3 regions of the Paenibacillus sp. CMM36 genome follow, and region 1 is predicted to be linked to each of the others. Evidence: riboswitches for the same ligand, from Rfam matches in the RefSeq annotation. Region 1 holds a riboswitch; each other region holds the start of a gene.
The links. Region 1 has a riboswitch for cobalamin ahead of ACWA2B_RS01650 (ABC transporter substrate-binding protein). Riboswitches for the same ligand answer to the same signal wherever they lie in the genome.

Region 1 (7,465 bases):
TAACGGTTAGTCTTCCAAAAATACAAGTCCAACAAAATCGTCCAACTCAATATTACCAAAATAGTGCTTCAAATCGAGAGAGGATAAGGCTTGACGTACCTCACCTTCATCATAACGCTTGCCGCGCAGGATATTTTCAATATCAGCAACGTCACCCACACCGAAGAAATCCCCATAGATTTTAATATCACGAATGTAGCCTTCCTTAAGATCCATGCGGATATCAATAATACCGACTGGAAATTTACGTGTGTGCTTTATATTGCTCTCGGGGGATAGACCGTAGTTCCAATCCCACGATTGGTAACGTTCTTTGGATATTTCATGGATTTTGGCCCAATCGGTATCGGTGAGCTTATATTGAGGTACTTGATCCAATTCTGATCCGAATATGAAACGCAACAGTTCCTCGCGAAATTGCTCTATGGTCATCTCACGGTCCATCAGTTCGCTGATGTTAGCTACGCGACTGCGGACAGATTTAGTGCTTTTGGATTTGAATTTTTCGGGATTGGCATGCAGTGATGCAGCCACATTGTCCAGATTCAGGTTAAACATCAATGTACCGTGGCTGAACATACGTCCGCGTGTGGCAAATTGGGCGTTTCCTGAAATTTTACGTTCTCCGACCTGCAGATCGTTGCGGCCTGTCATTTCAGCTTCTACTCCCATTTGGCGCAGAGCATCAATCACAGGTTGCGTAAATTTGAGGAAATTATGAAAGGACTCCCCGTTATCCTTGGTAATAAAACTGAAATTTAAATTACCGAGGTCATGATATACAGCACCGCCGCCGGACAGGCGACGAACGACTTGAATATTGTTATCTCTGACAAACTCGGCGTTGATTTCTTCAATGGTATTTTGATGCTTGCCTATAATAATAGAAGGCTGATTAATGTAAAACAGCAAATAGCTGTCGTCCAGCGGTAGATGCTTGAGCGCGTATTCCTCAATAGCAAGATTAATGGCTGGATCGTGTATCCCTTGGTTGTCGATGAACAGCATGTCCATTCCTCCGTATATAAACTGTGTAATTTTATGTGTGCCTCCTTCTATTGTAACCCAAGTGAGCCATGTACAAAAGCTCATTTGCATTGACGGGACGCAAAAAGCAGCCTCATAATGGAGCTAAATGATTGGAAACGGGCGGAAAGGATGAGAGGCAATGATAGAGGTTTACGGTCATGGCGGGGACAGGGAAACAGCTGCGGCGACATTTGGCGGGACTGCTGCTGATTTTGTAGATTTTAGTGCAAATATTAATCCGCTTGGTCCACCGCCTGAGGTGCTTGAGGCGCTGCAACACTCATTTGACACTGTGATTCGCTATCCAGACCCTGGGCATCGGAATTTTAAAAATATGCTCGCACGGCGACTGCATGTTCCACCGGAGTCGTTAAGTATCGGAAACGGAGCGGCTGAGAGCATGGCGCTCTTGTTATTGGGACTAGCTCCTAAGCGTGTGGGTACAGTGGAGCCGTGTTTTTCGGAATATGCCGAGCTGGCTGGCAAATTCGGAGCTGAGGTCAACCGGGTGTATGGGAAGGCCTCGCTTCAATGGAAGGCGGACGTGGAGGACATCCTTCAGCTCATGGAGCAGGTAGATGTTTTGTTCCTCGGGCAGCCGAATAATCCAAATGGCGTCCAATATAGTGAGCAGGAGCTGTGCGAGCTGGCAGAGGCGGCTGGCACAACGGGTACTGTGCTGGTGGTGGATGAAGCATTCATTGATTTTATTCCGCTGGAACGGCGAATCTCACTGCTGCCTGTGCTGGATCGCTATCCTCATGTGATTTTGATCCGGTCAATGACCAAATTTTATGCCATTCCTGGCCTACGATTGGGTTATGCGATTGCTCATCCGGACTATATCCGGCGAATGACGGCCAAACAGGTGACCTGGAGTGTGAATGGATTGGCGTTGCTGGCTGGCGAGGCGTGTTTGAGAAGTGGGCAAGCATATGAGCACCAAACACAGGAGCTGATTGCTGCGGAGCGCAACCGTCTGTTAACCGGCTTGGCGGAATGGGGCTGCGGTGTCGTTCCCGGTGAAGCCAATTACGTGCTGGCAAGGGCGCCGGGTACGTGGAGTGCATCGGCTATTCAGCAGGCGCTTGGACAACGCGGAGTTCTTATACGTAGCTGTGCTATGTATCCGGGACTGACGACGAGCCATTTTCGGATTGCGGTCAAGGATGCAGAAGCCAACGACAGGCTGCTATCTGTATTGGGTGAAGTGCTGGAGGAGGAACAGCGGCGTGACAGTTAGCTTGATTATCCTGGCAGCCTACCTTTTGGACAGGATGATCGGTGATCCGAGGTGGTTGCCGCATCCAGTCATCGGTATGGGACATGCCATTTCGGCATTGGAAAAATTGATTCGCCGCCAGGTCCGAAGTGACCGGGGGCTGAAACGTGCGGGTATACTGCTTCCACTCATTGTGGCGGGAGGCTCCTTTGCGCTCGCCTGGGCGCTGTTGCACTTGCTTGCCTGGATTCATCCGTGGTTATCTGTCGGCGCAGAAATAGTGCTGATTGCGACCACGATTGCTTCCAAAGGACTAAAGGATGCAGGAATGGCAGTCTACCGAGCGTTGCAGGCGGATGACCTGGCTGCGGCACGGCGGGAGCTGGGCATGATAGTCGGGCGGGATACGCAGCAACTTGATGAGCCTGAGATTGTACGCGGTACGGTTGAAACGGTCGCTGAAAATATCGTGGACGCGATTATTTCCCCGCTTTTTTATGCCTTGATCGGGGGAGCACCCTTGGCGCTGGCTTATCGTGCTGTGAATACGCTCGATTCCATGGTTGGCTACAAAAATGAAAAGTATCTGCATTTAGGCTGGGCTTCAGCACGTCTAGATGATGTGGCTAACTACATTCCAGCACGCCTGACAGCGGCAATGCTTGTGATAGCGGCGTTGATGTACAAACGAGATGCTGCAAGAAGCTGGCGCACAGTCAAGCGAGACGCTCGTTTGCACCCAAGTCCGAACAGTGGCTTCCCGGAATCGGCTGTTGCTGGTGCATTGGGGATTCGTCTTGGAGGATATAATGTGTATCATGGCGTGCGCTCCTTTCGTGCATACATGGGGGATTGGATACGACCGCTAGAGTCGAAAGATATACGGCATACGATCCAGCTGATGTTCGCCGTGTCCAGTATGTTTGTAGGATTGTGTTTGTTAGGAGCCGCAGGTTGTTTTGCCTTGGGATGGGTGCGGTGAGGGTGAGGAGTGACACACTGAATAATGATCGAGCAGGAAGTGACATTTCTTGAAACAAGATATAGCAGCAAAAAGGACAGTAGAATACGCACAAAGACCGAACTCACAGGAGGATAAGGTGCCGTATGATGCTAAAGAAGATCTGCATTGGGATATGGAGCTCGTGTTAGTTCGTCACGGCACAACCTTATGGAACAAGGAACGTCGATATCTGGGACACTCCGACTTAGGTTTGCTACCGGGGGCAGAGCAGGAATTAAAGCCTTTGCAGGAAAAATTGCAAGGTCAGTCCTTTGCTCGAATCTATTGCAGCGACTTAATGCGATGTCGCCAGACCTTGCAGATCATTGTGCCGGAATCAGAGTTGACGTCTGGGCGTTCCCTATCTACTATGCCTCCTATGATGGAACCATGTCTGCGAGAGCTTCATTTTGGCGAGTGGGATGGAAAAACGTATGACATGCTCAAGGATGTGTCGTTGTATCGGGCTTGGATTGATGAGCCGCAACGGATCACCCCACCTGGTGGAGAGTCTTGGACAGATTTTGTAAATCGTCTGCGCAAATTTCTTGACTCTCTGTATGAATGGCGTGTTGCTATGGAAGTTCAACCCATGGATTTGACTGCTACGTCGCCCTCTGTTTTGGTCGTTACGCATGGTGGCGTAATTCGTCAGCTAGCTTGCATGCTGATACCGGGCCATGATTTTTGGAGTCTGAATCCGAAGCCGGGAGAAGCATTAAGGATTCAATTGAGGCTGGCAGGACCGCACAATTACATAGCGGAAATGCTTCCTCATTAGGTTAGACACCAGCGGATAAAGAGGCTGTTTGGGTTGTAAGCCGCCTCATTTTAACCTATAATCATCAAGTAAAAGAACGGCTTGACTATCACTACATCAAATATCCAGCAGACGAGGTCGGCGCAGCGTGATGAAACTATGGTTTCCCTCCCTGCGCTGTTAAAAGGGAAGTCGGTGTGAATCCGGCGCGGTCCCGCCACTGTAAATGGAAACATGCCCGTTAGTCCTCTTTATATGTTACTAAGCATATGAAAGAATTTCAGGACATGTATTTTACCATAAGTCAGGATACCTGCCCGTCCGCCTGTCACCATAATCCTTCGAGGAAAGGATGACGTGTTCGCAGTGACTGTCCATGCGGAAAGAAGCTGCCGCCTGCGCACGATCTGCGCTAACGTGACCCCTGTGTCCTGATATGAGGATGCGGGGGTTTTTGATAGGAAAAAAGGCTAGATTTAGAAGATATCTGATGATGTTCAAGTAACGCTCTTAACGATTTATTTATGAAGGGGTGCAAATCATGGCAGGAAAAAAAAATAAAGGTGTGGACAACAGGTCTATTGGCTCTGATTTTGGCAGTTGTGCTGAGTGCATGTGGCGCTAATGGAAAAAATGCAGAAAATAAAGAGGGTCAGGCTTCTTCACAGCAGCCGGGACAGGCAGTAAACGCACAAGAGCCTCCGGGCAAAACGGTTTACCCGCTCACAGTTAAAGATGCAACAGGACAGGAATTTACATTCAAAAAAGCGCCGGATAAAATCGTTTCCGTCTCCCCGGCAGAAACCGAGGCGTTGTTCGCCATTGGGCTGGATAAGGAAATTGTCGGCGTCTCCGACTACTCTGATTACCCGGAAGCAGCTACGAAAAAGCCTAAAGTGGGCGGTATTATGAAACCGAACGAAGAGGCGATCATTGCTGCGAACCCGGAAGTCGTTTTTGCAGGGATATCACTTAGTGAACAGGCTACGACCAAGCTGCGCGACATGGGAATTATGATTTTTAAAACGGAACCGAAGACAGTGGAAGATGTCATGGCTAACATCGAATTGTATGGGAAAATCACCGATCATCAGAGAGAAGCAAGAGCGGTGACTGACAAGATGAGAGCAGATGTAGCAGAAGTAAAAGAAGGAATTAAAAATATCGGTAAAGGGCAGAAGCTGCGGGTATACGTCGAGTTTTCACCAGGCTGGACAGTGGGTAAAGGCGAGTTTATGGACGAGCTGATTACGTTGGCGGGCGGCGAAAATGTAGGTGCCACGCAGAAGGGGTGGTACCAAATCAGTGAGGAAAATATTATTGCTGCGAACCCTGACGTGATTTTGTACAGCAAAAGTGTCAAGGACGACAAAACGGGCCAGACGCTCGGTGATATCATTAAAGCTCGCAGTGGATGGGATCAAATATCGGCTGTTCGCCACAACCGGGTGTTTGCCGTGGATGATAATTTGATCAGTCGTCCGGGTCCACGCGTAACGGAAGGTCTCAAGGAAGTGGCCAAGGGCGTGTATCCTGAAATTTTCAAATGAACCGTAAACTGATCGGCTTTGGAGGGACAGGTCTTGTCCTGCTGTTGCTGACGCTGCTGCTCTGTCTTGGCATCGGCTCGGCCAAGCTTCCGGTCAGCCAAATCACGGGCATTCTGGTTAACCACCTACCGTGGTTAGGCGATACGTTTACACCGGATTGGAATACATCCTCAGAGCAGATTATTTTGAAGGTCAGATTGCCACGAGTGTTACTGGGAATGTTGGTAGGAGCAGCGCTGGCGCTGGCGGGAGCCGGATTTCAGGGTGTGCTGCGTAATCCTTTGGCTGATCCGTATACACTGGGGGTATCCTCGGGGGCTTCGGTAGGAGCGGCAGTACTGATTTATTGGGGCCTTCAATTTTCATTTGTTGGCATATGGACGCTGCCGCTAGTGGCATTTACGACCGGAATGCTTACGCTGTGGATGGTGCTGACGTTGGCACGGGAAGGTGGGAAAATTCCGACACAAAGTCTCATTTTGTCGGGTGTGGTGATGCAATCCTTTCTGGGAGCGGTTGTTTCCTTTCTGACAGCCATGTCGAAGGAGACGGTCAATGAAATATTGTACTGGACGATGGGAAGTCTTAGTCTGCGCGGTTGGTCATATACAGGAATCCTTTTACCTTATGTGGTCATAGGGCTGGTATTTCTATGGAACCGGGCACGTGTGCTGAATATTTTGGCTTTGGGTGAACGTCAGGCGGCGCACATGGGAGTTCATGTAGATGCGACGAAGCTATCTGTTCTGATTATTTCCACGCTGCTGACAGCAGCCGCTGTCTCGGTGTGTGGCGTGATTGGCTTTGTTGGACTCGTTGTACCGCATATCATTCGTCTGGTGACAGGTCCTGATTACCGTATGATTGTTCCATTATCTGCGCTCGGCGGAGCTGTTTTTATGGCTTGGGCAGATACGGCGGCTCGCACATTGTTAGCCCCCACAGAAATTCCTCTGGGCGTGATGACGGCCTTTGTTGGGGCACCGTTCTTCGCATATCTCCTGTACCGAAACAAGAAGCTGCGCAGGGGGGGGACTGCTGTGACAGAACAAAGTGAATCACAGAAGGTGCGTGATCGGGCATTAGAGGTAGTGGGTCTGACACGTGCCTATGGAGAGTTCCATGCTTTAAAAAATATAAGCTGGAGCGTCGACGAAGGAACTTGGTGGGGGATTATTGGTCCGAACGGCAGTGGAAAATCGACCTTGTTGCATTTGCTTTCCGGTGTAGATCAGCCAACTTCGGGAAACGTTCATATCTATGGCAAAAAGGTCGGTAGCTACAGCAGGAAAGAGCTTTCCCGACTCATAGCCGTACTCCAACAGGAAGGGCTTCCTCCCGTGGGATACACCGTCAGGGAAGTCGTAGAAATGGGACGTTTTCCCCATCAGGACTGGCTAGGCAGGGAAAAGGGTGTTGATGTGGAGGCGATCGCGGATCGCGTGCTGGAGCGATTGGGTCTTACCACGCTGGCGGACAGAGCATTAGACCGTTTGAGTGGGGGACAGCGACAGCGTGTAGCTTTGGCAAAAGTAATGGTGCAGGAGCCACGAATATTGCTGCTGGACGAGCCTACGACCTATCTGGACTTGCGCTATCAGCTTGAATTTATGGAACTGCTGGCAGATTGGCGCCAAGAAACGGGTGTGACGATCATTGCGGTCTTGCATGATCTTAACTTGACAGCCCAATTTTGCGAAGATTTGCTTGTACTCAAGGATGGAATGGTTGAAGGATTGGGAGCTTCATCGAAGTTATTAACTGAGGATCGGATTCGACGAGTATACGGTGTTGAGCCTGTGATGCTTCCGCATCCTGATAGCGGTGTGCCGCAGCTCTTGCTGCGCAGGAGCGCTTCGGATACAGCAGATTAAATAAACGATGAAACACACTTAAAAAGA
Region 2 (7,465 bases), on a different contig from region 1:
ACATACCCGCTGCTTTTGCCCGCCACTCAGCTGAGCTGGGTATTTTTCCAGACTGTCAGCCTCTAATCCTACCGATTCCAATAGAGACAGACAAATATCCAGCGCCTGCGCTTTTCGCTCAGGGAAATAGTTGTGGATTGGCTCCATTAAAATATCTCGAATGGTCATACGGGGATGTAGCGAGGAGGACGAATCCTGTGCAACCAACTGGATTCGCTTGTACAGCTGAACATCCTTCATCTTTCCGGTGTGAATGGGCTGTTCATCCAGCCAAATCTCTCCTGAGGTCAACGACTCCAGCCCCAGAATACATTGTGCCAGCGTGCTTTTGCCACTTCCACTTTCTCCAACCAGTCCAAGACATTCTCCTTGTCGTATCTCCAGACTCACCTTCTTCACGGCCTGTTCGCTATCTTGCGTGCTGAACCAACCTTTTCTCCGTTTGCGGACAGGGTATGCTTTGGTCACATTCTTCAATTCCAGCATCACTGGTGCATCCTTCCTTCCGGGCTCATCTCCAACACTCGATCTGCTATGCGACTCATACCCTTGCGATCATGTGAGATCAACAATATGGTGAGATCAAAGTCTTCTCTCAACTGTTGCAGCAATGCCAAGACCTTGTCGCGGTTGATCACATCCAGCGCCGTAGTAGGCTCGTCGGCAATAAAGAGGCGAGGACCGGAGCTTAGCATGGCAGCCAGCAGCACCCTTTGACACATGCCTCCACTTAGTTCAAAAGGATATGACGACAAAGTATGCTCAGGATCTGCAAACCCTACCTTGCAGAGCAGAGAGCGCAAATAGGCCTCCCGCACTGGAGTAGCGCCTCCTCTGGCTATTTCTAAGACACGGCTCAGCATCTGCCGCATCCGTGGCAGCACGCCCAGTGGGTGGACTTGCTGCGGTGCATTGTGGGATAATGCAGCACCAGCGTGCTCCGGCTCCATCTGGTCATGCGGCATCCAACGCCGCCCGTGCAGTCTAAGCGTATCCATCAGCTGGGCGCGGACAGTCCGGATCGGGTTTAACCCGCTCAGCGATTGTTGAATGAGCAGGGCAATATCCTCTCGGCGCAGCCTTTGCCAGCGCCGTTCCTGGAACGGGAGAATGTCTTCCCCGTTATAGTAGATACGCCCATGCGTAACACCGATACCTGGCTCCAGCATGCCTGCGATTGCGTGAGCGGTCAGGCTCTTGCCGCATCCGCTCGGTCCAGTCAGGACCACAATCTCCCCTGAATATATGGAAAAGCTCACATCACGCAGCAGTGGTTTGCTCCCACTTCTGCTTGCTCCTACGCCTGTGCGGCAGATTTCCAAATGTTCCACGTGTAACAACGGTTTTCGACCTGCCACTTGTTCTATCGTATCCTTGCCCCCAAGGGCTGTTTGATCCTCCACTATTTGGCCGCCTCCTTTTCCGAAAAGCGGTCACCCAAAAGCTGGCAGGCAAGTACGAATAGCATAATCGCCAAGCCTGGGAAAATCATGACATGCGGAGCCACCTGAAAATATGAGGTGGCATCATGCAGCATCACGCCCCATTCTGGCCTGGGCGGCTGTACACCCAGTCCAAGAAAGGACAGCCCAGCGATCATCAGCACCACGCGTCCGATATCCCATACCGTATAAACCAACAACTGCGGCAACGCTTGTGGCAATACATAACGACTCAGTATACGTACGTGTGAATTGCCGGATAAACGGGCATACCGAACGTAGTCCTCCTGACAAGCTTTTTGAACCAGACTACGGATATATCGGACATAGCCCGCCCACCGTACCGCAATAATGGCAAGGGTCATGTTAACAAAACCCGGACCCAAAATACCGACAATCGCCACCGTTAAAATAATATCAGGAAAAGCCAGTACCCCGTCGATTCCTCGCATAACCAGCTGGTCCACGCGTCCGCGCACATAACCAATAAGCAACCCTATAGGCAGACTGAAGCACAACGTAGCTACAGTAATCGCACATGCGATTAGCACGCTCATCCGAATCCCGTAAATTAGCCGTGATAGCACATCCCGGCCCAGATGATCCGTACCGAAAGGATATTTCCGGCTGGGTGGTGCCAGACGGTTCAAAAGGTCCACTTGGAGAGGATCATGAGGAGCGACCCATGGAGCCAATAACCCAAGCAGCACGATCAGACCAAACAGTACGCCTCCTGCCAGCAAACTCCCTTGAAAGGAAAGCCGTATCTTTTTCATTTTCAGCTTCCTCCTTAACGCAAACGCAGCCTCGGATCTATCGCCGTCTGGACCACATCCACCAAACACTGAACTCCTACAATTAAAAATACGGCAAAAATAACATACCCCTGAATCACCGGATAATCTCGCTGTGTAATCGCATCTATAAAATACTTGCCCAACCCCGGCCATGAAAAAATGGTCTCTACAATCACATTACCTGCCAGCATAAATGATAGATTGGTACCTAGCAGTGTAATTATAGGCAGAACCGCATGCCTAAATATCTCAAAAAACAGGATATGCAAACGTGAAAAGCCTCGAGCCTTCGCTGCTTTCACAAAATTCCGGTCACCCAGCTCCAGCATTTGAGCGCGCAGTACGCGTGCTTGCACAGCTCCCAAACCTGCGCCAAGAGTCAGCGCTGGGAGCACTAGATGTGTCCAGTCCTCCCTTCCCATGGATGGGAGCCAGCCCAAGCGAACGGAGAATAGATAGATCAACAGAAAACCAAACCAAAAAGAGGGGATCGACGATCCCAGCAGGGCGAACAGCCTGCCCAGACGATCCAGTGGGCCGCTGATTTTTAGCGAGGCAGCCAGCCCCAGCCCCAGCGTAAGCACCGTCATGACGGCGAAGCCCGCAGCAGCTAGCTCCACAGTAGCGGGCAGTCTGTTCCACAGTTCGGCTAGCACCGACTCCTTGGATACATACGAAGTGCCCCAATGCCCTGTGGACACATCCCGCAGCCAGTTCACATATTGAATATGAAGCGGTTCGTTTAAGCCCAGTTCCTTTCGTAGCGTCGTCAAGGCTTCCTCAGAGGCAGGGATATTATGCGCGGTGAGCAAAATGGTAGCAGGGTCTCCAGGGGCCAGCCGCATCAGTACAAAAGTCAGCGTGGATACCACGAATACAATGATAAGCAGCTGCGCCACACGTTCCAGTATAAAACGAATCATAGGATACGCAGCTCGTTATTCCGCAATATCGGATTGCGTCGTAATGTAGTAATACTCGATCGGATGGGGTGTAAAACCCTCCACCCCTTTTTTCACGCCAAACACATTATCAGGATGCACAATGAACGACTGTGGCAAATCCGTATTGATGATATCCAGCGCTTGTAGTGTCACAGCATTACGCTGCGCTGTATCCTTCGCCAGCTTCAAGCTGTTAAGAATACTCTCTAGCGGTTTGGAACTATAACGGCTTACATTTGCTTCGCTTTTCGAAGAATAAAACATGTCCATAAAATATTGCGGCTCTCCTGTATGAGCAGTAAGCATACTGTACATAGCAAAATCCCAATCGTTTTTGGTCAACGCCTCGTCGATATTTTCCACCTTGCGAATCTTGACCTGGATTCCCTCTTTCAGCAATTGGCTTTGGATGACCTCAGCCATAACAGAGAGCTCCGGACGCTGAGGGAAAGTCAGCAGCGTAACCTCGAACGGCTTGCCTTGCTTAGTCCATGTCCCTTGGGCGTCCTTCTGCCAGCCATCCTTCGTCAACAGTTGCTCTGCCGTTCCGTCCAGCGCTTTACGCTCAACTTTACCGAAGGGAAGAATGCTCGGGAACGGGCTGCTTGCCTCCGTACCGAAGTCCCTCATGACGGCGCTCACAATCGATGCGCGTGGAATCAGGCTGTCCACCACCTTACGGTTCGCCACATCCTTGAATACTGGCGATTCCATATTGTACACGATCATATGGGTGCGCAAGGACGGAGCTGACAGCACTTGCAGCTTGCCGTTCTTTTTCAGTACCTCTGCGTTATCAACCGGAATATCCGTTGCTACGTCCACCTCACCGGATTGCAGTGCCATCAGGCGCGAATTCCCGTCCGTAATGAACTTCATCGTCGCTTCAGCCAATCGTGCCTTCTCGCCCCAGTATCCGTCATAACGCTCTACGACCAACGATTGGTCCTTGTTGAACGCTTTGACTTTAAAGGCGCCTGTCATCGCTGGGTAACTCTGTTCATCTTTCATCGATGCCACATCCAGTACAATCGTCGATGGATCAGCTAGATTAGACACCAACGCCGCATTCGGCTGGTTTGTCGTGATCTTCAAGGCCAGCGGGCCGCTTACATCAATGGACTTCACATTCAGTAAATCCTTCGCCAGATGGCTTTTCTCAATAGAGCGTAACAAAGACGCTTTTACACTTGCTGCATCCATACTTTTTCCATTATGAAAAGTGACTTTATCCTGCAAGCTGAACGTCCAAACTGTAGGGCTGTCCTGCTTCCACTCCTTTGCCAACCAAGCCACAGGTTCCAGCTTTTCATTCAAACGTACCAGCGTCTCGCCTGCACCGGATCGCATTACATCCCAGCTATTATCTCCGTGCGGGTCAACGCCTGACGGTTTCCACGTATACGCCATTACTAGCTTTTTATCTGTCGCTGTTTGTTGTGCTGACGCGTTCTCCCCCTTGCCGGAGCTATCCGCCGTCTTATTGCTGGCACATCCCGAAAGAGCCATAACTGCTAGCAGCAGCATCACCCCTGTACATACGAACCATGAACGCCTACTACGATTGCTAATCATTTCATGAGTCCCCCTCTATCTTGTAAAAACATATAAACCTAACGTAAAACGCCAAAAAAAGCATTCCGGACCACTTGATTAGCAGTCAGAAATGCCTTCAATATAAAATGCCAAAACTCACCTCGAAGCCAACTCTAATAATATAGAAGGGATCGGTTTCAGACATTCCGTATGCAGCACGCCTAACCACCTCCCCAGCAATCCCGTGGGTCTGACAGTGATGTCAAAACAGGCAGGTCTCCTGACTCCAGGCGTATCTTTCAGGCCTTCCCGGTTCTTCACAATTCCAGTGGCTGTTCTGAAAGCTCCAGCAGTATCCTGCTGATGCCTGTATACAGTGGCGGGCCCGTGTCGGAATCAACCGAACTTCCCTTTTAAGTGAACATGCTCAACAACTATGTACATCGTCTCTACGAAACCCCATACATAGAGTTGTCCGGCTCACACCTGTTTTCTTCCTTTATTTCTTTTCATTACGATCTTATTTTGTTGTCACAGGCTTGTCAATAAAGGCTGCACAATAATTTAAATTTGAACGATAAGGTAGAAACAAGACCTAACCTCCAATTGCGTGTACGCAATTGAAGTGTTAAAATTAGGTATAGAGTAAACCACCGTGTCCGTATACTAAAAAGAGTCTTCGCCGCGCCAACGGCAAAGACTCTTAGGACTTGAAAGGCTGTGGATCACCCACGGCGCGCTGCATAACTAATGGTTAATGCAAACGAAACCCACCGTTAGGGGCCAACCTAATTACGCGGTGGGTTTTCGCTTGTTCCGAAATTTCCGACGTAGCCAGCGATAAAGTTTACGAATACTAAACACCAGGCTTAGTAACGTAACCATCCAACGCAACACATCGTAGCACGACACAAGGTTGACCATCGGCTTCACCCCCTTTCGGGAAGCTGCACCGTGGTCCGAAAACATCCACCACTATTCAAAATCCATAAGGTAAATTATACCATGATATCGCCCGCTGCTCTAGCAAATTCTTCTAGTAAGTAAACTGGAAAACGCACCAAATTAGAGCTACCCATTTCATTCCGCAGTTTATCTATATATCCCCAGACAGCAAGGGGATCTACTATCTGGATAACCCCATGCCAAACAGCCGGAAAAGAGGCATACGTCCTCTCTCCGGCTATCTTTATTTATTTCTAATCATCAAACCTTCTGTGGAACCTCCTGAATCGTCACGCTTTTGACCGATTCCCCTTGTTTTCTCGTCAAAACGATGTTCAAGACAATCGCTGTAATCGAGCCCGAAACAATACCATTTTGCAACAACATTTTGGCAAAGCTCGGCAGCTGGTCGAACATTTGTGGCAGAACGGCAGAACCTAGGCCCACAGCAATACTGCATGCTGCGATCAGCAGATTGCTTTCCTTTCGCAGATCCACTTCTGACAAAATAGACATGCCTGATGCAGCGACCGAGCCAAACATGACGATCATCGCCCCGCCCAGCACAGCGTTAGGAATCACTGTCGTTAAGGCAGCCAGCTTAGGCAGCAAACCGAGAACAACCATGATACCGCCCGCAGCAAAAATAACGTTCCGCGATTTGACGCGTGTGAGTGAGATCAGGCCAACATTTTGCGAAAAAGCTGTATAAGGAAACGCGTTAAAAATACCCCCAAGCATAATCGCAAGTCCTTCCGAACGAAGTCCATTGACGATCTGCTTTTGCTCCACCTTCTGATCAATCGCTTTGCCTACTGCCAGATAAACGCCCGTAGACTCGACCATGCTGACAATATTGACAATAATCATTGTACATACCGCCATAATGCTAAACTCTGGCTTACCAAAATAAAACGGCTGCGCAACACTCACCCATGACGCATCGGCCACGGGAGCAAAATGCACCATTCCCATCGCATAAGCAACCACCGTGCCTGCAAACAGACCGATGAGCACGGAAATCGAGCGCATAAAGCCTTTTGCCAACCGATTCACAAGCAAAATAACCAGCAAAGTAACCAGCGCCAACAGCAAATTACGTGGCTGTCCAAAGTCTGAACTGCCCTGGCCCCCTGCTACATTGTTCATCGCCACCGGAATAAGAGATAGACCGATAATCGTAACGACCGAACCCGTAACGACCGTCGGGAAAAAGCGTAGCAGCTTGCCATACAGCGGTGCCGCAAGCACCACGAATATACCAGACAAAATAATGGCACCGTACGCTGTCGCCAAATTCGAGGTCGAAGCAATCGCGATAATGGGGCCTACTGCCGTAAACGTACAGCCTAAAATGACAGGCAGTCTACTACCAAAAAAACGTGTGCCCATAATCTGCAATAACGTAGCAATCCCACAAGTGAACAGATCGGCAGCCACCAGATAGGCCATCTGGGCTGGCGTCAGATGCAATGCTCCCCCTACAATCAGAGGAACAGCAATCGCTCCAGCGTACATTGCCATGACATGCTGAAAGCCCAGTGCAAATAATTTTTGTTTACTTAACATCCCACATTCTCCTTAACGGGAGGAATCACCGTGCCAGCTTCCTCTATAAAATGGACCTCGCCCGGTGCCATGGAAGCGATCCGCGCAAGAGAGCGCACAGCAATGCCTCTTTGCTCCAATAGTCCCCGGCCTTCCTGAAAGCTCTTTTCAATTACGCAACCAACCCCGGCCAGCTCCGCGCCTGCTTCCTTCACAATATCCGTAAGTCCGACCAATGCTGCACCAGTAGCCA
Region 3 (7,465 bases), on a different contig from region 1:
CCTGGGATAGGCGCATCTCACCAGAAGAATCAACTGCGAGCTTCGATCCGTCATTCGCCGCCGTCAAGGTCACGCGATCCTTGGCATCAAGGTACACGACGCGTTCCTTCTCGTCCTCGCCTTCCAGCTTGGTACGAATCGCCTCCAGCGGTGTAACCCGGTAGGGCAGCGTACCGGAATACCAGTCGCGGTACACCTCATTGCCATGCGTACCAATGACCGCTACTTTGCCACACTGGGCAGGGTCCAATGGCAAGAGTTCATGCTCATTTTTAAGCAATACGATCTGCTCCCTCGCCGCACGCAACGACAATTCACGGGCTTGCTCTGTCACGAGAGCTTCCTCTCCGATCGAGGCATAGGGGTTGTCTGCAGCCGGATCAAATTCCCCCAACCGAAAACGGACACGGAACGTATGAAACAATGCCCGATCCAAGTCTTCTTCTTGCAGCGATCCTTGTGCCAAAGCTTCTCGAATCGCCCGCTTGGAGAGCTCCGCATCATCTGTAATGCTGTCAATTCCCGCCCGAATAGATTCGGCCACACCTGGCGTGTGGGAATCGTAATACTGATGATCGTTGACAATCCCCATGACATCACCCGCATCACTTACGACAAAGCCGTCCATCCCCCATTCGTCCCTGACAATATCGTTAACCCCATGATATAACGTAGCAGGCGTTCCATTAATTAGGTTGTAGGAAGTCATCATCGACTGGGCGCCGCCTTCCATAAAAGGCTTCTCAAAGGCTCTTAGGTAATATTCTCGCAGGTTCCGTGGGTCTATACTGGAGGAGCCGCTTCCCCGATCCACTTCATTATTGTTACCCAGAAAATGTTTTAAAGTGGCAACCGCTTTCAAATATACCGGATGATCTCCCTGTATTCCCTTGACTAACTCCTTTGACAGTTCTCCCGTCAAATATGGGTCTTCGCCGTAAGCTTCCTCATTGCGTCCCCATCTTGGGTCACGCTCCATATCCACCGTAGGTGCCCACAAGGTCAGACCGTTTAATTTGGGATCACGACGATAGTAGACACGCGCCTCATCTGCGATAACAGATCCGATTTGACGCATTAATTCCGTATCCCAAGTACATGCCAATCCTACTGGCTGAGGAAATGAAGTCGCCTCACCCAACCATGCTATCCCGTGCGCCGCTTCCGTACCGTGCTTGTAAGCTGCGACTCCCAATCGGTCAATGGCCGGCTGATATTGCAACATGGATTCGATCTTTTCCTCCAAGGTTAGTCGTGACACGAGATCCCGTACACGCTCATCCAGATGAATCTTCGGATCTTGAAATAAATATTCGATATCCGTTGTTTCATGACTCATATCCGTCATCTCCTTATTCCATTTAAGAATATAATGAAAAGGCATACATGAAAGCGTTTTATATATCATAGCTAAAAAGGAGTATCCCGGCAACAATACCGTAAACATCCTATACTGGATGAAAGAGAGTCGCAGCATAAAGACAAAAAAAGTTGCATTTTACCTTCAATATACAAAGCTAAAAATAATATTTTTTGGTATAATCAGGATATATCATTGAAGGAGGAAGCGCTGATGAAAAATACCGGAATGACAAGGCCCCTGGATCAATTGGGGCGAATTGTACTCCCTAAGGAAATGCGCACCACAATGGATATCAATATCGGTGATTCGCTTGAATTCTTCGTAGATGAAGAAGGATTTGTATTAAGAAAATACACGGGTGTCTCCTGCAAATTTTGCGGCGCGGTGGATCACTTAACTTATTTTCGGGACAGCTTTATCTGCGCTGATTGCATTCAATTATTAAAGACCGATGAAAATGTGCATGCCACAAGCAATGATGCTATCCAGGCTCAAGAACATACCCAGCCGATCCGAAACAACACAACGTGGCAGCCCAAGCATTCCAGAGTGCAGCAAGGTGAAATGGTAAAAAAGCTTCGCAAGCTAATTCAGGATCACCCGAACCTGCCACAAAAAGTGTATGCAGAAATGCTCGATATCTCCCAAGGCCGGGTGTCCCAGTTGAAAAAGCTACTCTAAACCTTCTAAATCTATATCCCAAAATCATACACAATGTACCGACGACCCTATTCATTTTTTTGTCACAACTTCGATTGCCAGGTATAGAGTAAGGCGCATATCTACGGATGTGCCCCTTACTCTATACCTGGCTTTTTCGTGTCGGCCGCTCTTGCTAATGTGACAATAGTCACATACTCCCGATGTATACGTATATACAATATATAGATCGAAACAATTGGTTATCACTAGATATCATCAATATGTTGTTTTTGTGAAAAATATATATATTTTACTATATGGAGGGTTTTACGATGAAGGTGCTGGAGGAACATCAATTATACGACATCGGCGAGCGGGTCATTGGGGCACAAGATCTGGACATGCTGCGGGAGAATGCAAATTTGAATGGAGAATCGTTCAGCGGCAAAATGAGCAAGCTTGGGTCCGAGTATGCCAAATGGTATGCGCGCCTGCGGGTACTTCCGCCTGAACTGACGAACGCGATTGATCACGGATATGTATATGTTCACGATTTGGACCAATACGCACTCGGAACTACGAATTGTATCTTTATCCCTTTTGGCCGGTTACTACAAGACGGATTCAATACAGGCAATGGCTCTGTACGCACACCGCAAACGATTATGTCCGCTATGGCACTAGTTGCCATCATATTCCAGTCTCAGCAAAATAGCCAATTCGGAGGTGTCTCCGCCAATAAAATAGATTGGGACCTTGCCCCATACGTTGCCCGGTCCTTCCGCAAGCATCTGCGCAAGGGACTTCGGCTGTTCGAGGAAGAGATAGAATCCAGTCTGACTGACGATGAACTACATATGGCCAATCCCCATTTGCAAGAAGCCTGCCCTCGTTCATACGCATTCGCTCGCGAAGAGACGGAGACGGAAACCCGACAGGCTGCTGAATCGCTCATTCATAACCTGAACACCATGAGCAGTCGCGCGGGTGGACAGATTCCATTCACTTCACTGAATTACGGAATGTGCACGTCTGCTGAGGGACGGCTTGTTACTCAATCGCTGCTGGAGGCCACGATTCGCGGCTTGGGTAGCGGGGAAACTCCTATTTTTCCACAGCATATTTTCCAATGCAAAGAGGGAATCAATCAGGCAGAAGGCGACGTCAATTATGATTTGTTCTTACGGGCGGTAGAATGCTCTAGCAGACGGATGTATCCCAATTTTGTGAATGTGGATGCCACCTTTAACCTGCCTTTTTACCGTGCTGATGACCCGGATACCATTATAGCGACAATGGGTTGCCGTACCCGCACCATTTCTGACCGTTTCGGTAGAAATCGGCAGAGTGGTAAGGGAAATCTCTCCTTCAATACCATTAATCTGGTGCGGCTTGGCATTGAGTATGGTATTTGCACAGGCAAACGCCTGACACCTGACCGTGATCGCTTTGATGCGAGACTAGAAGAAGTTATGCGCATTGCGGTGGATGGCTTAATCCATCGCTATCAAATCCAGACCAGCCAGCCGGCCAAAGCCTCGGACTTTATGATGCGCGAAGGGGTATGGGAAGGTGGAGAACAACTAGAGCCAGATGATAAGGTGGGAAGCATACTAAAACACGGTACGCTTTCGATCGGATTCATCGGACTGGCTGAGTGCATGAAGGCACTATACGGGAAACACCACGGGGAGGATGATTTCGTATACCGCGAGGCACAGCGAATCATCACTTCTATGCGCGTGTATTGCGATCGAATGAGTGAATATCACAATTTGAATATTACATTGTTCGCTACGCCTGCCGAAGGTCTGTCGGGCAAGTTCACCTTGCTGGATCAACGTGATTTCGGGATTATTCCTGAGGTAAATGATCGAGAATATTACACGAATTCTTTTCATATTCCCGTGTATTACACACTCCCGGCTGCTCGTAAAATCAGCTTGGAAGCTCCGTTCCATAACCTATGCAACGCTGGTGCGATATCATACATTGAGCTGGACGGTAATGCGCGGAATAACCCGGATGCGTTTCTTAAAATTGTTCAATACGCGCTGCATCAGAATATCGGCTACTTCTCCATCAACCATCCGGTGGATCGTTGTACGGAATGCGGTTATGAAGGGATTATCGGGACAAGCTGCCCCCAATGTGGCACAGATGAGGAGCACACACACTTTCAGCGCTTACGTCGGGTAACCGGATATCTGACAGGAGATTATACCGTTCGCTTTAATGCTGCAAAACAGGCAGAAGTTCGAGACCGGGTGAAACATAAGTGAATTTATGTGGCTACATTCCGGAATCTCTGAATGAAGGATACGGCCTGCGTACCGTCGTGTTCATTAGCGGTTGCCGTCATGCCTGTCCCGGATGCTTTAATCCAGCGTCGTGGAGCTTCCGTGCAGGTGAGCCATTCACACCCCAACGACAACAGGAAGTCATTCGTGACATCATGGATAATCCGTTGTTGGATGGACTGACTCTCTGCGGGGGAGACCCGTTTTTCTCAGCAGCAGAATGCTCGCAATTTGTGCGCGACTTCCGTGCGGCCTGTCCCGACCGAACCGTGTGGGCTTACACTGGCTTTGTCTATGAAGATCTACTCACAGATCAGGAGCGACAGGAGCTAGCGCTTTTGTGCGATGTGATTGTGGATGGTCGTTTTGTAGAACAGCAAAAGGACCTGACCCTTCCCTTCCGGGGCAGTCGCAACCAGCGTCTGGTAGATGTAAAAGCCAGCATTCAGGCAGGTTACACCGTTTCATTGACTTAAGGCGAAGGTTACTCGGCAAATGCTATATCTAATCTAGGACAAGTCTCCATCATGGATGAGGCTTGTCTTTTTTTGCATATCCCTAACAGATTCCATTGTAGTTTCTATTGCGCATCCTGCAAGTTTCACTTATGATGGTGAACAAGTATACGAGTGCATAATTATTCGTCATACCTTAACCGCATAGCTTGGAGATAGGTGTCTGTTCTATTCAGATCAGGCTTAAAAGGGAAGCCGGTGCAAATCCGGCACGGTCCCGCCACTGTAAACGGGGAACTTTCAGCTGTTCATACAACCACTGGTCCACAGACCGGGAAGGGATGCTGAGAGTCATGATCCGTAAGTCAGGAGACCTGCCTATTTTAACAACATCGCAAGTACCTACGGAAGATAGGGAGGTGTTAAGAGCAGTCGCCGTATTTTTGATTTTTTAATCACGGAGGCATTCTTTCCCCTACTTATTTTTAACTCTGGGGGGAAGAATGCCTTTTTTGGTACGTAAAAATAAAACAGCCACCCACTAGGAGGAAAAGTACATGTCCGTCATTGAATGGCCTGAATTGTCCGGCTTAATTAGCAGTAATCTGGGATATCCGCGTATCGGCGAAAACCGGGAATGGAAGAAGGCACTGGAACGCTTCTGGAACGGCAATATTAGCGAAAGCGAACTGCAAACGGAAATGAAAAGATTACGGTTGGAGCATCTGAGCAAGCAGCGTGACAAGGGGATTGATCGCATTCCTGTCGGAGACTTCTCCTATTATGATCACATGCTGGATACATCTGTGATGTTTGGCCTGATACCCGAACGGTTCAACCATCGTCCCGCAGGTCCGATTCCTCTGTCCGTGTATTTCGGGATCGCTCGTGGACAGAAGGGAGCAACCGCCAGTGAAATGACCAAATGGATGAACACCAATTATCACTACATCGTTCCTGAATTGGCAAACGCAGTCCCGGTGTTCACTGAAAATAAACCTTTACGGGCTTATCGTGAAGCAAAACAAGAGCTAGGCATTGATGGGAAACCGGTCCTCATCGGCCCCTATTCATTCGTTACCCTTTCCAAAGGCTATGATCGCAAGGAGCTTGCTTCTATTATAAGAACCTTCCTGCCTTTATACACCCGTGTCCTGTCTGAACTAGCAGCAGAAGGTGTTCAGTGGGTCCAAATCGATGAACCTGTCCTGACCACCTCATTCCCAGTAGAGGATCTGGACATTATTCAGGAAGTCTATGAAGCTTTGGCCCAAGCTGCGCCCTCTTTAAATATAATGCTGCAAACTTACTTTGGCAGCCTGGACCATTATGAGCGTCTGTCCGCACTTCCGGTACAGGGACTGGGTCTTGATTTTGTGTATGATGATGGCGAAAATCTCCAGCATATATTGCAGCATGGTTTCCCTAAAGGAAAAACGCTGGGCGCTGGGGTCATTGACGGGCGCAATATATGGCGCAGCGACCTGAACGCTGTGGCTACCCTGCTGGGTCAGTTAGCAGAACAGACCACTGCCGAGCAGCTTATCGTACAGCCATCATGCAGTCTGCTGCATGTGCCAGTCAGTCTGGAAGCAGAGCACAAGCTGGATCGAGAACTGGTGCAAGCGCTGGCCTTTGCCGATGAAAAGCTTGAGGAAATCGCCGTCCTGACGGCTGCACTTGGCAAACACGATCCATCCGCACTCACCAAGCTTGGACAAAGTGCGGATGCGGTAGCCCGTTTCAACAGCTCAGCGGCACGTGTACAGACAGCTGCCGATCTGGCTGACTTGCTGGCAAAGGAGCCTCTAACACGCAGCGTTCCTTTCGCCGAGCGTCGTGAGATTCAGCAAAATAAGCTGAAGTTGCCTCCACTGCCTACGACGACCATTGGTAGCTTCCCGCAAACCGCCGAGATCCGCAAGGCCCGCCTGCACTATCGCAAAGGACAATGGTCTGCCGAGCAATACCGGACGTTCATCCAACAGCAAATCAAGGAATGGATTGATATTCAGGAGGACATTGGCATTGACGTGCTTGTACACGGGGAATTTGAGCGGACCGATATGGTTGAATTTTTTGGCGAAAAGCTGAATGGCTTTGCTTTTACACAAAACGGATGGGTGCAGTCCTACGGCTCCCGCTGTGTCAAACCGCCGATTATATACGGAGACGTCTCCTTCGATCAGCCCATGACTGTGGAAGAAACGGCATTCGCTCAATCGTTAACTTCCAAGCCTGTTAAGGGAATGCTTACAGGCCCTGTGACCATTTTGAACTGGTCTTTTGAACGCAATGATATTCCGCGTAGCCAAGTTGCTTTACAATTGGCTCTGGCATTACGGGCAGAGGTAGAGGCACTGGAACAAGCGGGCATCGGCATGATTCAGGTCGATGAACCCGCAATTCGTGAAGGGCTTCCGCTGAAAAAAGAACAACAGCAAGCCTATCTGGATTGGGCGGTTCAAGCCTTCCTTGTGACCACGGCCACCGTTGAGCCTGCGACCCAAATCCATACGCATATGTGCTATTCTGAATTTCAGCATATGATTCAGTCCATCTCTGACATGGATGCCGACGTTATATCTATTGAAACTTCGCGAAGCCACGGAGAACTGATTGTCAGCTTTGAAGATCAGGTATACGACAAAGGCATCGGTCTGGGCGTGTACGATATCCACAGTCCGCGCATCCCCGATGTATCT

Region 2: linked by a shared signal. The riboswitch ahead of ACWA2B_RS06405 (ABC transporter substrate-binding protein) and the one ahead of ACWA2B_RS01650 (ABC transporter substrate-binding protein) in region 1 are both predicted to bind cobalamin.
Region 3: linked by a shared signal. The riboswitch ahead of metE (5-methyltetrahydropteroyltriglutamate--homocysteine S-methyltransferase) and the one ahead of ACWA2B_RS01650 (ABC transporter substrate-binding protein) in region 1 are both predicted to bind cobalamin.

What each region holds. Positions count from the first base shown of each region.
Region 1 covers NZ_JBSEDY010000001.1:316,532-323,996, forward strand. The annotation lists gene ACWA2B_RS01630 (lipoate--protein ligase) at 7-1,008, opposite strand; gene cobD (threonine-phosphate decarboxylase CobD) at 1,169-2,272, shown strand; gene cbiB (adenosylcobinamide-phosphate synthase CbiB) at 2,262-3,233, shown strand; gene ACWA2B_RS01645 (histidine phosphatase family protein) at 3,283-4,035, shown strand; cobalamin riboswitch at 4,158-4,349, shown strand; gene ACWA2B_RS01650 (ABC transporter substrate-binding protein) at 4,539-5,564, shown strand; partial or broken gene ACWA2B_RS01655 (FecCD family ABC transporter permease) at 5,561-6,595, shown strand; gene ACWA2B_RS01660 (ABC transporter ATP-binding protein) at 6,605-7,438, shown strand.
Region 2 covers NZ_JBSEDY010000002.1:511,745-519,209, forward strand. The annotation lists gene ACWA2B_RS06385 (ABC transporter ATP-binding protein) at 1-489, opposite strand, end outside; gene ACWA2B_RS06390 (ATP-binding cassette domain-containing protein) at 486-1,403, opposite strand; gene ACWA2B_RS06395 (ABC transporter permease) at 1,403-2,218, opposite strand; gene nikB (nickel ABC transporter permease) at 2,233-3,162, opposite strand; gene ACWA2B_RS06405 (ABC transporter substrate-binding protein) at 3,178-4,758, opposite strand; cobalamin riboswitch at 4,973-5,170, opposite strand; gene ACWA2B_RS06410 (nucleobase:cation symporter-2 family protein) at 5,926-7,233, opposite strand; gene ACWA2B_RS06415 (xanthine phosphoribosyltransferase) at 7,227-7,465, opposite strand, start outside.
Region 3 covers NZ_JBSEDY010000002.1:289,276-296,740, forward strand. The annotation lists gene ACWA2B_RS05350 (glycoside hydrolase family 3 C-terminal domain-containing protein) at 1-1,339, opposite strand, end outside; gene ACWA2B_RS05355 (AbrB/MazE/SpoVT family DNA-binding domain-containing protein) at 1,574-2,044, shown strand; gene ACWA2B_RS05360 (anaerobic ribonucleoside triphosphate reductase) at 2,338-4,287, shown strand; gene nrdG (anaerobic ribonucleoside-triphosphate reductase activating protein) at 4,284-4,781, shown strand; cobalamin riboswitch at 4,961-5,156, shown strand; gene metE (5-methyltetrahydropteroyltriglutamate--homocysteine S-methyltransferase) at 5,318-7,465, shown strand, end outside.